2 regions of the Bradyrhizobium sp. DN3 genome follow, and region 2 is predicted to be linked to the other one. Evidence: riboswitches for the same ligand, from Rfam matches in the RefSeq annotation. Region 2 holds a riboswitch; the other holds the start of a gene.
What was found. Region 2 has a riboswitch for glycine ahead of AAE027_RS37015 (D-amino acid dehydrogenase). Riboswitches for the same ligand answer to the same signal wherever they lie in the genome.
Positions count from the first base shown of each region.

Region 1 (7,630 bases), on a different contig from region 2:
TTCATGGTCGGAGGTGTACAGCATCGTGGTCATTGTCGAATCCTCAGCGTTTGTAGGTGTTTTTGACGAAGGGCATGGCGGCGACCTGCAGGGGCAGGCGCTGGCCGCGCACCTCGGCGAACAGCTTGGTGCCGAGCGCGCTCTGGCTCGTGGGCACATAGCCCATCGCCACCGGTGCATTCAGGCTCGGGCCGAAGCCGCCCGATGTGACCTTGCCGATCGGCTCGCCCACCGTCGCATCCGCAAACAGCAGCGCGCCCTCGCGCACCGGCGCGCGCCCTTCGGCGCGCAGGCCGACCCGGCGGCGGGACGCACCGTGGTTGAAATGAGCGAGAATCTTCTCGGCGCCGGGGAAGCCGCCGGCGCGCGCGCCGCCAGTGCGGCGGCTCTTCTGCACCGACCATTCCAGCGCGGCCTCGACGGGCGTGGTGGTGGTGTCGATGTCGTGGCCGTAGAGGCAGAGGCCGGCTTCCAGCCGCAAGCTGTCGCGGGCGCCAAGGCCGATCGGCATCACGTCGGGGTTTTCGAGCAGCGTCTTGGCGAGACGCTCGGCATCGCCAGCGGGAACGGAAATCTCGAACCCGTCCTCGCCGGTATAGCCCGAGCGCGAGACGAAACAGGGCAGGCCGGCGACCTCGTGAGGACCGGCGTCCATGAATGTCATGGAGGGCGCCACTGCACACATTTTCGCCAGCGCCGATTCCGCCTTCGGGCCCTGGAGCGCGATCAGCGCGCGGTCGGCAAGCGAATCGACGACACAGTCGCCGGAGAGATGCGCGCGCAGATGCGCCTCGTCCGCGTCCTTGCAGGCGGCATTGACGACCAGGAACAGGTGATCGCCGAAATTGGCGACCATCAGATCGTCGAGGATGCCGCCATCCGCATTGGTGAACTGGGCGTAGCGCTGCCGTCCTGGTGCAATCGCCACGATATCCTGCGGCACCAGCCGCTCCAGCGCGCGGGCGGCGTCCTCGACCCTGCCGGACTTTGGCCGAAGTGCGATCTGGCCCATGTGGGAGACGTCGAACAGGCCGGCAGAGGCGCGGGTATGGAGATGTTCCTTCAGGACGCCCGCGGGGTATTGCACGGGCATGTCATAGCCCGCGAACGGCACCATCTTGCCGCCAAGCGACACATGAAGGTCGTAAAGGGGCGTTCGTCTGAGGGGGGCGTGGTCGTCGGGTGGAAGCATCACAGGGGCCCTCGGCGGTTCCCCGGGGACGATTCCCCGGGAGCAACCAGTCGAAGCCCCATCTGTCGCTGTGCCTGAGAGTATTATCCCGTCGGCGGACGCTGGTCCGGGCCACCCCCTTTTAAAAGGTAATTGCCCGTCGGCGCCTCTTTCCAGATGTCGTCAAAGCCACGCGGTCCTTTTGCCTGAGAGTTTCCGGGGCGGTTGCTCCTTCGGCGCCGGCACCAGTGCCGGTCTCTCCCGACGTGGCCGTACGATATAGATAGGTAAAGACCACAGGGCGGCCAAGCCTGTCAACGCGGCGGCTTCGCCTTTCAACCGGGATTGCTACGGGATTGCGCGCCTGCGGCAACCCACTGATCTGCTTGCACAGTTTCTGGACAGCGAAGCTGGCCTTGTCTAAAAGCGCTTTGGCCCGCAGATATCAGCCTTAACGTCCGGTTTTTATGGCGGGAAGCGCGGGTCCAGGCACACTCGATTGGATGAACATGAGCGGCGTCAACGAGATCAGGTCGACCTTTCTGAACTTCTTTGCCGAGAACGGCCACGAGATCGTGCCGTCCTCGCCACTGGTGCCGCGCAACGACCCGACGCTGATGTTCACCAATGCCGGCATGGTGCAATTCAAGAACGTCTTCACCGGCGTCGAGAAGCGGCTCTATCAGCGCGCCACCACGTCGCAGAAATGCGTGCGCGCCGGCGGCAAGCACAACGATCTCGACAATGTCGGCTACACCGCGCGCCATCTCACCTTCTTCGAGATGCTCGGCAACTTCTCGTTCGGCGACTATTTCAAGGAGCGCGCGATCGAGCTCGCCTGGAAGCTGATCACTGCCGAGTTCGGGCTGAAGAAGGACAAGCTGCTCGTCACCGTCTATCACACCGACGACGAGGCGGCCGGCCTGTGGAAGAAGATCGCCGGCTTCTCCGATGACCGCATCATCCGAATCCCGACCTCGGACAATTTCTGGGCGATGGGCGACACCGGCCCGTGCGGCCCGTGCTCGGAGATCTTCATCGACCGCGGCGAGCACATCTGGGGCGGGCCTCCAGGCTCTCCGGAAGAGGATGGCGACCGCTTCCTCGAATTCTGGAATCTCGTGTTCATGCAGTACGAGCAGGTGACGAAGGAGGAGCGCGTAGGCTTGCCGCGTCCCTCGATCGACACCGGCATGGGCCTGGAGCGCATGGCCTGCATCCTCCAGGGCGTCGAGAGCGTGTTCGAGACCGACCTGTTCCGCAATCTGATCGATGCGACGGCCTCCGCGCTCGGCGCCGGGCCGAGCGAGCAGACAGTGGCGTCGTTCCGCGTCATCGCCGACCATTTGCGCTCCTCCGCCTTCCTCGTCGCCGACGGCGTGCTGCCCTCGAACGAGGGCCGCGGCTATGTGCTGCGCCGGATCATGCGCCGCGCGATGCGCCATGCGCAGCTGCTTGGCGCGAAAGAGCCGCTGATGCACCGGCTGGTCTGGGCGCTGGTGCGCGAGATGGGCCAGGCTTACCCCGAGCTGATGCGCGCGGAGAATCTGATCGAGGAAACGCTGCGGCTGGAAGAGACCCGCTTCCGCAAGACTCTCGCGCGCGGCCTCGCCATCCTCGACGAAAAGAGCGCGTCCTTGAAGAAGGGCGACATGTTCGATGGCGACGTCGCCTTCACACTCTACGACACCTACGGCTTCCCGCTGGACCTGACGCAGGACGCGCTGAAGTCGCGCGGCATCGGCGTCGACCAGGCGGCCTTCTCCGATGCGATGGAGCGCCAAAAAGCCAAGGCGCGCGAGTCGTGGAAGGGCTCGGGCGAAGCGGCTTCCGAGGCGATCTGGTTCCCGCTGCGCGAGAAGCTGGGTGCAACCGAATTCCTGGGCTACGAGACCGAAAGCGCCGAAGGCGTGGTTTCCGCGCTGGTCAAGGACGGCAAGGAGGCGGACAGCCTCAAGGCCGGCGAGACCGGTGCGCTGGTGCTGAACCAGACTCCGTTCTACGCGGAATCCGGCGGCCAGGTCGGCGACACCGGCGTGCTGCTCGGGGAGGGCGGCATCAAGGTCCGCATCACCGACACGCAGAAGAAGCTCGGCGATCTCTTCGTCCACATCGGCACGGTCGAGAGCGGCGAAGTGAAGCTCGGCACCGCGCTGCAGCTCGAGGTCGATCATGGGCGTCGCTCCTCGATCCGCGCCCATCACTCGGCGACGCATCTCATTCACGAGGCGCTGCGTCAGGTGCTCGGCGATCACATCGCCCAGCGCGGCTCGCTGGTCGCGCCCGACCGCCTGCGCTTCGACTTCGTGCATCCGAAGCCGATCACGGCGGAGGAGCTGTCCCGCATCGAGGACATCGCCAACGACGTGGTGCTGGAGAACGACGAGGTCACCACGCGTATCATGGGTGTCGATGAAGCCCGTGAGGCCGGCGCGCGCGCCCTGTTCGGCGAGAAATATGGCGACGAGGTCCGCGTCGTTTCCATGGGCAGGACCGCGCGCGAGCGCGGCGCCAACGCGCTCGGCTGGTCGGTCGAGCTCTGCGGCGGCACCCATGTGAGGCGCACCGGCGACATCGGCCTGATCACGCTCACGAGCGAGAGCGCGGTCGCCTCCGGCGTGCGCCGCATCGAGGCGCTCACCGGCAATTATGCGCGCAAGCACGCCAATGACACCATGGCGCTGGCGAAGACCGCGGCGAACGAGCTGCGCACGTCCATCGACGACGTGCCGGCGCGCATCACAGCACTGATGGAGGAGCGCAAGAAGCTCGAGCGCGAGCTCTCCGACGCGCGCAAGAAGCTGGCGATGGGCGGCGGCGCGTCGTCCAGTAACGGCGCGGCGGCAGGCGTGCGCGAAGCCGGCGGCGTCAAGCTGATGGCGCGCGCGGTCGAGGGCATTGAGATGAAGGATCTCAAGAGCCTCGCCGACGACGGCAAGAAGCAGATCGGCTCCGGCGTCGTCGCCATCGTCGGCGTCACCGAGGACGGCAAGGCCGGCGTCGTGGTCGGCGTCACGCAGGATCTCACCGCGCGCTTCAACGCCGTGAACCTCGTCCGCATCGCCTCCGAAGCGCTCGGCGGCAAGGGCGGCGGCGGCCGGCCCGACATGGCGCAGGCCGGCGGCCCTGACGGCGCCAATGCGGCCGCGGCGCTCTCGGCGATCGAAAAAGCGATGGCAGGCGCTTAAAGCCCTATGTCCCCCGTTCCGCGAGGACGTGGGCTTCGCGATCCCGATTTGAGGGATCGCCTCTTCGAATTGCTGGAGCACGATCCGCTGGCCTACTCGGTCGGGTCGCGCTTCATCCAGGCGATCATCGGCGTCATCGTGATCAACGTGGCGGCGATGATCCTCGCCTCGGTGCCTGAGCTGGACGCGCAATTCGGCACGCTGTTCGCAGGCATCACCATCCTGTCCGTGATCGTGTTCGCGCTGGAATATGCGGCGCGGCTGTGGACCGTGGCCGGCCACACGCAGCGCAAGGCGTCCGCGCTGTCCGACCGGCTCGGCTACGCCTTCTCCGCGCTCGGCATCATCGACCTCATGGCGTTCCTCCCCGCAGCGATCGTGCTGGCCACGGGCCGGCATGCGACGCTGGCAGCTCTCGGCGTACTGCCGTTCTTCAAGCTGATCCGCTATTCGCCGGCGATGCGCTCGCTGCTTGCGGCCGTGCATGCCGAGCGGCGCGCGCTGATCGGCTGCATCGTCATCCTGATCGGCGTGGTCTTGACCTTTGCTTCGCTGCTCTACGCCATCGAGCGCGACGTGCAGCCGGAGAAGCTCGGCACCATCCCGCAGGCGATGTGGTGGGCGATCGTGACGCTCGGCACCGTCGGCTATGGCGATGTCGTGCCGGTGACGCCGCTCGGCAAGTTCGTCTCCACCTTCGCCATCGTCAGCGGCTTCGCCATGATCGCGCTGCCGGTCGCGATCATCTCCACCGCCTTTGCCGAAGAGGTGAAGCGGCGCGATTTCATCGTCACCTGGGGCATGCTGGCGCGGGTGCCGCTATTCTCGCATTTGTCGGCGGCCGAGATCGCCGACATCATGCGGCTGCTCAGGGCACGCACCATCGAACAGGGCGAGATCCTGGTGCGGCGGGGCGATGTCGCCTCCTCGATGTATTTCATCACCGCCGGCGAGGTCGAGATCGCGCTGCCGAGCCAGCAGGTGCGGCTTGCGGACGGCACCTTCTTTGGCGAGATCGCGCTCTTGCACAAAACAAAACGCAGCGGCACGGTGACGGCGACGCGCAAGACCCGGCTGCTCGTGCTCGACGCCCAGGATTTCCACGCGCTGATCGCGCGCATGCCGACGCTGGCCGCCCACGTCCACAACACTGCGAAAGCGAGGCTCGCCGACACCGGCGATCTCGCTGCGGCGGAGCTGGCGCAGGCGGAGAAGGAAGATGGGGGCAAGGCGCGCTGACGAGGTCCGCCGCGGGTTAGCCCTTCTTCAGGAAAACATACTCGGCGGAGTAGGGCACGCTCCTGAACTCGCCAGCCCTGTCGCAAGCGCCGTCGAGCTTGCCGCCACGGGTGTTGATGCGCTGGACCGTGGTCACGGGCGTCAGCACGCCGCTGCCGCGGTGAGCGGTCACTTCCAGCTTCAGCCAGGGGATATCGCTCGCCGTTGCGCCGGGCGCATTGCCGATGGCCTTGCCGACCACGGCGCTGCCGTCGGCGTGCTTCCAGTTCGGGCCGGCATAGTGGCGGCCGATGGTCTTGCCATCCGAGAGAAGCGTCGCGATCGGCTCGCGGAAGGTCCAGGCGTGCTTACCGTCAGTGCCGGCCTTGCACTCATAGACCTGCGCGCCCTCGGCGTGCACGCTGAGCACAACGCTCTCGCCCGGCGCGGCGATGGCCTCGGGGAGCGGGTCGGCGGCGAATGCGGGCGTGCTGGCCAGCGCGAAGGCCGCGAATGCAAGGCTCTTCGATGTCGGCATGGCACTTCCCCGGATGAGAACTCTCGTCATTGCGAGGAGCTCGCGACAAAATTGCAGAGCAATTTTGCGCTGATGCGACGAAGCAATCCAGACTGTTTCCCCGGAGGGATTCTGGATTGCTTCGCTACGCTCGCAATGACGCGTGGAGTTGGCAGCTTACGCCGCCAGCGCCTTTGTCAGGTTCTCAGCGACCTTGTCGAGGAAGCCGGTGGTCGAGAGCCAGCGCTGGTCGGCGCCGACCAGGAGCGCGAGATCCTTGGTCATGTAGCCGGCCTCGACGGTGTCGACGCAGACCTTCTCCAGCGTGTTCGCGAACTTGGCGAGCTCGGCATTGTTGTCGAGCTTGGCGCGATGCGACAGGCCACGGGTCCAGGCGAAGATCGACGCGATCGAGTTGGTCGAGGTCTCCTTGCCCTTCTGGTGCTCGCGGTAGTGGCGGGTCACCGTGCCGTGGGCAGCCTCGGCTTCCACCGTCTTGCCGTCGGGGGTGAGCAGCACCGAAGTCATCAGGCCGAGCGAGCCGTAGCCCTGCGCGACCGTGTCGGACTGCACGTCGCCGTCGTAGTTCTTACAGGCCCAGACATAGCCGCCGGACCATTTCAGCGCCGAGGCCACCATGTCGTCGATCAGGCGGTGCTCGTAGGTCAGGCCCTTGGCGTCGAACTCCTTCTTGAACTCGCGGTCGAAGATGTCCTGGAAGATGTCCTTGAAGCGGCCGTCATAGACCTTCAGGATCGTGTTCTTGGTCGACAGATAGACCGGATAGCCGCGCAGCAGGCCGTAATTGAAGGAGGCGCGGGCGAAGTCGATGATGGAGTCGTCGAGATTGTACATTCCCATCGCGACGCCGGCATCGGGGGCCTTGAACACTTCCTTCTCGATCACGGTGCCGTCCTCGCCGACGAACTTCATCGACAGGGTGCCCTTGCCGGGGAACTTGAAATCGGTGGCGCGGTACTGGTCGCCATAGGCGTGGCGGCCGATGATGATCGGCTTGGTCCAGCCGGGAACGAGGCGCGGCACGTTCTTGCAGATGATCGGCTCGCGGAAGATGCAGCCGCCGAGGATGTTGCGGATGGTGCCGTTCGGCGACTTCCACATCTGCTTGAGGTTGAACTCCTTCACCCGGGCTTCATCCGGGGTGATGGTGGCGCACTTGACGCCGACGCCGACCTTCTTGATGGCCTCGGCGGCGTCGATGGTGACCTGATCGTTGGTGTGGTCGCGGTGCTCCATGCCCAGGTCGAAATAGAGCAGCTCGACATCCAGGAACGGAGTGATCAGCTTGTCCTTGATGTACTGCCAGATGATCCGGGTCATCTCGTCGCCATCGAGTTCGACGACGGGATTGGATACCTTGATTTTTGCCATGATCGGGGAAGCCTCTTGGGAACGGCGCTTGTGGTGCGCCATGGGAATATCCGGCGCCTCTTAGCACCGCCGCGCGGCGGGCGAAAGCCAAGGGATTATGCACTTTTAGCTCATCCAGCTTGCGCAGACGGGCAGCGGCAGCCC
Region 1 is NZ_JAULLN010000017.1:77,729-85,358, forward strand. It holds gene gcvH (glycine cleavage system protein GcvH) at 1-33, opposite strand, end outside; gene gcvT (glycine cleavage system aminomethyltransferase GcvT) at 44-1,192, opposite strand; glycine riboswitch at 1,357-1,445, opposite strand; gene alaS (alanine--tRNA ligase) at 1,681-4,359, shown strand; gene AAE027_RS24180 (cyclic nucleotide-gated ion channel) at 4,366-5,598, shown strand; gene AAE027_RS24185 (DUF3455 domain-containing protein) at 5,615-6,115, opposite strand; gene AAE027_RS24190 (NADP-dependent isocitrate dehydrogenase) at 6,272-7,486, opposite strand.
Region 1: it holds a riboswitch for glycine, as region 2 does, so the genes downstream of both, gcvT (glycine cleavage system aminomethyltransferase GcvT) here and AAE027_RS37015 (D-amino acid dehydrogenase) in region 2, are expected to answer to the same signal.

Region 2 (7,630 bases):
TTCGAGGTGATCAATGATGCCCGGTCTTGGTGCTCGCCTTCTGTACACATCGGATCCAAAGAACTTTGGCATTGTAGGCCCTGACTGTCGTTCGCCCGACGTTAGGTTGCCGCACGATTGCACCGATCGGCAACGTTGGCGACGCAAATCTAGCATCCTGACAGGTTCTCCAAGTTTGATCCTGCAGAAAGGAGGGCGGCGATTCGACCGTCACTTCAATGCCGGAGAATTACTCCGCCACCCATGGATGGATTGCAGTGCTTATCTAAAATGCTGATTCCGATGATCTCGCCCGGGTGTACCGATTTGATCTCGCCCAGGATTCCGAGATGATCTCGCCCACCATTCCGATTTGATGTCGCCCGGGGCGCGAGGCGTTCTGGCTGTCTGGTTTCTGGCATCGGCGAAGCCGCGTGGTCAATCTTGAATCGCGGCTCGACGGGTTGGTTTTTCTGTTGCTCCTGCTGTGGGCATGTGGGCAACGCTCTTGCGTTGTCCAAGCGTAGCGGCATGTCCACAGCGTCACAGGCTCAAGCCTTTCGGTCGGGTTTGCGGGTTCGCCGCATGCTTTCGCCGTTAAGATCGATCCGGTGGGCGTTATGGACCAGGCGGTCGAGGACGGCGTCGGCGTAGGTGGGATCGCCGATCAGCGCGTGCCATTGATCGACCGGGAGCTGGCTGGTGACGATGGTGGAGCGGCGGCCGTAGCGGTCCTCGAGGATCTCCAGGAGGTCGTGGCGGGCGGCGGCGTCGAGCGGCTCGAGGCCCCAGTCGTCGAAGATGAGGAGATCGACGCGGCCAAGCGCGCGCAGCAGGCGGGAGTGGCGGCCGTCGCCGCGCGCCAAAGCGAGATCGGTGAACAGCCGCGGGACGCGCTGGTAGAGCACGGAGCGATTGTCGCGGCAGGCCTTGTTGCCGAGCGCTGAGGCGAGCCAGCTCTTACCGACGCCGGAGGGCCCGCAGATCAGCAGGTTAGCGTGGTCATCGATCCAGCGGCCTTCGACCAGCATCGTCAGCAGGCTGCGGTCGAGGCCGCGTGGAGTGCGGTAGTCGATGTCTTCGACGCAGGCCTCCTGGCGCAGCTTGGCGTATTGCAGCCGCTTCGACAGCCGCTTGTCGCGTCGCAATGACGCTTCGCGTTCGAGCAGCAGCGCAAGCCATTCGGCGTGGCCGAGGCTTGCGGCCTCGCCGCCGGCTTCGATGTCGGCGAAGGCCTTGGCCATGCCATGCAGGCCGAGCGCGTAGAGTTGATCGAGGGTCGGATGCGTGAGCAAGATGTGATCTCCTAATTGTAGTAGCGCGGCCCGCGGATGTTGGGATGAAGGATCGGCGCGTCGTCCGCGGAGCGCTTGGGTGAAGGACGCCGATCGAGATTGTTGGCAAGGATCGATTTGACCGAGCCGTAGGTGCGCGCGCCAATATCGATCGCCCGCATGGCGGCGGCATCGAGCCGCTCGTGCCCGTAGGATCGGGCGAGCCGGATGATGCCGAGACAGGCGCGGAAGCCCTGTTCCGGATGCGCGCGCTCGTCGAGGATCAGGTCGCACAGCGCCGCGGTGGCCGGCCCGATCGAGGCTGCGTCCTTACGGATGCGCTCGATGGTCCAGCCAGCGTAGCGCCGATGACTGGAGGCCATGTGCTCCGGCACGGTCGTGTGCTTGTGGTTGCCGCTCATGCGCTGATGCGCGGCGATCCGCTCACCCTTGTGGAAGATCTCGACGGTGCGAGCCGTGAAGCGCACCTCCACCTCGGCGCGGACGAAGCGATGCGGAACGCTGTAATAATGCGCCTCGACCTCCACGTGATAATCGATGCTGACCCGGCAGATCCGCCACTCGGCGAACTCGTAAGGGTTCTCCGGCAGGGCCTTCAGCGCTGGCCGGTCGATCTCCTCCAGCAGCTTGCGGCGGGTGACACCGAGCCGCCTAATCGGTCGCTCCTCGTTGAGCCGGATCATCAACTCGGCGATCGCCGCGTTGACGTCGGCGAGGCTGTGGAAGGTGCGGTGGCGCAGCCGCCCGAGCAGCCAGCGTTCGACCATCAGGACCGCCTGCTCGACCTTGGCCTTGTCCCGCGGCCGTCGCGGCCTGGCCGGCAGAATGGCGGTGCCGTAATGCGCCGCCATGTCGGCATAGCTGCGATTGATCCTGGGATCGTAGAGACAGGCTTTGATCACAGCGACTTTGGTGTTGTCCGGCACCAGCAGCGCCGGTACGCCGCCGATCGCCTCGAAGGCGCCGACGTGGCCGCTGATCCAATCGGCGAGCCCCTGCGTCCAGGTCGCCTGCGCGTAGGTGAAGCTCGATGCGCCGAGCACCGCGACGAAAATCTGCGCACTGCGCCGCTCGCCGGTGCGCCGGTCGATCACCACCGGGACGCCGTCGCCGGCATAGTCGACGAACAGCTTGTCGCCGGCCGCATGCGACTGGCGCATCGTCACCGACAGCCGGCCTTCCCAGGCGCGGTAGAGCTCGCAGAAACGCGAATAGCGATACCTGCCGGGCTCGCCCGCGATGTACTCCTCCCACAGGATCGACAGCGTCACGTGCTTGCGCCGGAGCTCGCGGTGCACCGCCGCCCAGTCCGGCTCCGCCTGCCGGCGATGGCCCCGCCGCGTGCCGAAACCCGCACCGGCGCTGGCGAACAGCCGGGCCTCCAGATCAGTGTTGGTGATGTCGTCAGACAACGGCCAGGTCAGCCCCGCCGCCTCAAAACGACGGATCGTCAACCGCACCGTCGAAGGCGCCGTCCCCAACCGCCGCGCAATCTCGCGGGTCGGCATCCCAGCCGACTTCAATTTGATCACTTCGCGCACGTGGCGCATCGCAAGCCTCTCCATCGGCATCCAGGTCCCCCTTCGCAAAGCCGAAAGGCGGGACCGTATCGGAGCCAGAAGAGGCCTCGTCACCCCGGGCGACATCATCCCGGAATGGTGGGCGAGATCATCTCGGAATGGTGGGCGAAATCAAATCGGAACGGTGGGCGAGATCATTCCGGAATGCTGGGCGACATCAAGCGGAATCAGCATCTAAAACTTGCCGATCGCGGCGACATTGATGCACTGCTACGCACTTCCCGCAGATTGCCCCATCTGTGCAATCCAGAAAGAGATCCGCGGCCGCAGCGCAAGACAGCGCCCCTCGTGCGACTAAATTAGAAGGACGACTGGCCGACGGCTTTGAAGCTTGGCTGCGCCAAGTTCGCTTTGATCGGCTGATCAAGCTCGCCGAGGCCGTCCACTAGGCATCCCAGGAACTGTCGACCGCAGAGCGTCAACTCACGCTGCCGAAAACCCAGTCACCCAGGCCCGGGCGACCGAACCACGGCTGTCTGGCGCAGCACGCAAATGAAAGTTTCACGTGGTCATTGTTGAACGCGCTAGGCGTTCAGGATAATGTCACAAACAGATTTACATCGCAGTTTGCTGCTGTTCGGATAATTTCCTGCATTGAGCAACCATTTTGCGATGGAATCTACCGGGAGGGGAGCCCAGATGCAATATGATCGAATAGACGCCCGTATTCTCGAAATCGTGCAGAAGAACAACCGTCTGACCTCGGACATGATCGGTGAACTGGCGGGGCTTTCTGCGACCGCGTGTCAGCGACGATTGAAGAGGCTTCGTTCGGAAGGCATCATTGAGGGCGATGTCTCTATCGTTTCGCCAAAGGCGGTAGGAAGACCCATTCAAATGCTTGTATTTGTCAACTTGGAGCGGGACAGCCCGGACATAATCGACAGGTTCAAGAAGGCCATCAAATCGTCTCCTGAAATCGTCAGTGGCTGTTCCGTCACTGGCGAACCTGATTTTGTTCTCTACATTTCCGCGCGGAGTATGGAAGATTATGACAGGTTCACTCAGCGATTTTTTTATGAGAACTCCGACGTGAAGGGCTTTAAGACAATGGTGATATTGGACCGCGTCAAAGCGGGGTTTGGCGTTCCAATTGAGGTTCCGTGCGAGAATTGACACCAGCACTTCTGCCACAAGGCCAGCAGAGCGATGGGTGACGACAGTCCGGCGGCCATAAGAAATGGTACGTCGGTTCGTCCTCTTCGCCGGCGCTAAGGTGTTCTGCCTGCCGAGTAGGCTTTACTGAGTAGAAGTCCCCAAAGCTCACAAGCAACTCACCTTCGAATGTGCTGCCAAGCAAACCTACTGCGGCCCTCATCGGAAGCCGAGCAGCAAAGCAGCGATATGCTCCCGGCTCGTCGCCGGGAGCATGGTCTCGCCGACCGGTAAGCCCTACCACAAATCAAACCACGGACTATTCGCGATGAGCAGCGCCGTCGTGCGTCATGATGGCGTCGGCGACCATCTCAGCCGTTGCAGCCGATAATGTCCAACCGAGATGACCATGGCCAGTGTTGTAGAAGATGTTCGGCCTCTTGCCCCGGCCAACCCTGGGCATCATGCTAGGTGTCATGGGACGCAAGCCAGCCCACGGCACCACCTGCGCGGTGCAGACACAAGGAAACAATTGCTCCACCCAATTCAGGAGAGGTCTAACTCGGTCCGCACGGATGTCGCGGTTCTCGCCATTCAATTCAGCCGTCCCCGCGATACGGAAGCGATCCTGTCCCAACCGGCTGGTAACGATCTTGGCGGCCTCATCCAGAAGGCTGACACGAGGCGCAGCCTTCTGGCTTGCTTCGTCCGCCAGATTCACGGTGATGGAATATCCCTTGACGGGATAGATATTTACGCGGTCCCCAAGCATTGAAGCAATCCGCCGGCTGCCGACCCCAGCACAAATCACTGCTCTTTGATTCCTTAATTCATTCCTCGACGGCCCTTCTTGCCAGCGTATGAGCACACCTTCCGAATCGGCTCGTATATCGCTGACCTCTGCCCCGAAAACAAAACGCACCCCTTTTCGCTCGCAGGCCGCAGCGAGACCACGCGTGAACTTGTGAATATCGCCAGTTGAGTCAGAGGGGGTGAAGAACCCGCCATAGTGGTCGCCTTGTAGTGCGGGTTCTATCGTGCGCATCTCGGTGGGCGTCACGGGGTGCCGATCAAGCCCGCCCTCTCGCAGCAGCTTGTTCACATGAGAAGCTGCATCGAATTCGGCTTTGTTGGAGTAGACGTGCAAGATTCCCCGCCGCTCCAGGTCAAATGTGATGCCTTCCCGATCGGCAAGTTCAAATAGATGCTGCCGAGCGGCTATCGCGAGCTTTGTCGTCTCGATTGTATTGCGACGGTAATGGCGAGTCTGCCCTATGAACTCTGCCAACCAGGTATATTTGTGAAAACTCGGACTCGGGTTCAGAAGTAGCGGCGCGTCCCTGCGCAGCATCCATCTCAGGCCCTTCATGATGGTTGTGGGGTTGTTCCAGACCTCGGCATTGCTTGCCGATAATTGGCCGCCATTGGCAAACGAAGTATCCATCGCGGGATAACGCTGGCGGTCAAAGACCGTAACCGAATAGCCACGCGCGGCCAGAGCATAGGCAGTCGTAACTCCGGTGATACCGGATCCAATAATGATAATCGTGCTCATCGTGTGCTCCAGGACAAGGATGAATGAACGGTGAAATGGCATCGCCATAACTCCGTCCCCAAATCTGTCCGTGCACCTGAGAGCTTCGTCCGCTGTCCTGGTTGATAGCGGTCCCCTTCGGTGGGCGCCAACTGGCACCTCTCTCCAGATTGTCCTCGGTGTACAGTGCTGGGCCTGAGAGTTTCCTTGGGGAGTTGCTCCGTCGGCGGCGATGCGCCTGCCGGCCCATCGCACTCTCCCGCACACCATCAACAGACATTACATCATTCCAGGCGTGCCGCGCCGTGTCAAGAAGTCGGGCATCATGAACGTGACGAAAAAACTGCAATGTGCAATGAGATGTCATGCATCAGAATCGAAACCCATACTGCGCCGGCAAAGAGCGGCGGAACTACGCTCGAGCAGTCTGGCACTCGCCCTGGTTTACGGGATAAATTCACTGTCAACGCTGGGTGCGGTAACCATGCATCCGACGAATGCACAGCGTGTGTCTCTCTCAGCACATTCACAGATCTATTCATCCGCAGGATCGGCTTGATCGGAATCCTGCGCTTGATCCCAAAATTTAGATGAATTTCTGCACGATCTGCCTTCCTTGCCTGGATATTCGAACCGCCCTTCCGACTAGAAACGGATTCAGCAGGGAGATTGCAGATGAAGGTCGGTGTTCCCAATGAAATTAAGACGCGTGAGTACCGCGTGGGCCTGACTCCTGGAGCAGTCCGCAAGTACGTGGCCGCCGGCCACAGCGTGCTGGTTGAAACAAATGCCGGCGCTGCAATTGGTGCCACAGATGCCAATTACCGGAAGGCCGGTGCAACGATCGCGGACTTGCTCGGGAGGTGTTCGCGTCAAGCGAGATGATTGTATAGGTCAAGGAGCCGCAGCCGTCTGAATGGACGCAACTGCGAGAGAACCAGGCCCTGTTTACCTATCTTCACTCGGCGCCAGGCCCGGAGCAGGCCAAGGGACTGATGAAGTCCGGGTGCACTGCCATCGCTGATGCGCATGGCGGTCTTCCGCTGCTTGCACCGATGAGTGAGGTCGCGGGCATGCTTGCGATTGAACCAGCCGGTGCGGCCCTGAAACGGTATGCAGGCGGACGGGGGCTTTGATCGGCGGCGTGCCGGGTGTCCAGCCGGCACGTATCGCGGTGATCGGGCGGCGTTGTCGGGACACTTGCGGCACGGATGGCGGCTCGTTTTGGGGGCCGAGGTCGTAATCCTCGACCGTTCGATACCCCGGCTTCGCGAACTGGGAGCGGCTGACCTACAGGGCTGTCGCCGAGAGTCTCGGCCTACCATTCTCACCAATCGATCAGGCCGAAGCCTGATCCCAGAGGCTCTCATGGGCGTTCCTCTCAGACTTCGGGGCCACTCCTTCTGAGTGGCCGTTTTTTCGACCCGATGAGTTGTTTAGCAACGCGGACGGCAGACGCTCATGAATAGCGTCCACATCATGCCCTCGTGGCGGCTCGTCTTAGCCAGCACTAACTTTATGCCTATCTTATAAAGGACTAATGCCGGCCCCGCCGCGCTTGCACCCGAGCAACAGTTCGTTCATGGCTTTATCGGGCGTGTCGTCCTTCCAGCGTACTGAGCCGAAAGGTCGCTCCAGCATGCGGCGAACTCGCACCGGGGCTGGGCCCACGTGAAAGGCAGTCGCCTGATGTTCCATTGCGCGCTCCGATCGGGTGGAGCGGTTGCGCTGTCGCAAGTAGTCGAGCCAGGTCGGGCAGTGATAACGCTCGGTCCACAATTCGGGATCGGCAATATCCCGCGCAATCGACCAGCCGTAGGCGCCGTTGCGCTGCCGAACCAGCTGCACTTCCTGCATGATGTTGTGGAACGCCCGCCCGTTCTCCGGCGCCACCCGGTATTCGATCTCCACTACTAGAGGCCCGCTCCGCCCGGTTAAGGGAAGTCTGACCTCAGGATCGGCCAGCAACTCGGCTTCGTTGCTGCGGGCGTAGATACGGGGCATGGTCAGGAGCAGACCAATAAGCGGCGAAGCCAGCATCAGAGCGGCCGATATCAGGAGTGCCGTTTCGACCCCCGTGGCGTCGGTCAGGTGGCCCCAGCCCCAGCTGCCGAGGGCGATCCCGCCGGAACTCACAGCTTGATATG
Region 2 is NZ_JAULLN010000045.1:24,734-32,363, forward strand. It holds gene istB (IS21-like element helper ATPase IstB) at 531-1,274, opposite strand; gene istA (IS21 family transposase) at 1,286-2,824, opposite strand; gene AAE027_RS37010 (Lrp/AsnC family transcriptional regulator) at 3,494-3,970, shown strand; gene AAE027_RS37015 (D-amino acid dehydrogenase) at 4,269-5,504, opposite strand; glycine riboswitch at 5,566-5,655, opposite strand; glycine riboswitch at 5,658-5,755, opposite strand; partial or broken gene AAE027_RS37020 (alanine dehydrogenase) at 6,159-6,761, shown strand; gene AAE027_RS37025 (MFS transporter) at 7,011-7,630, opposite strand, start outside.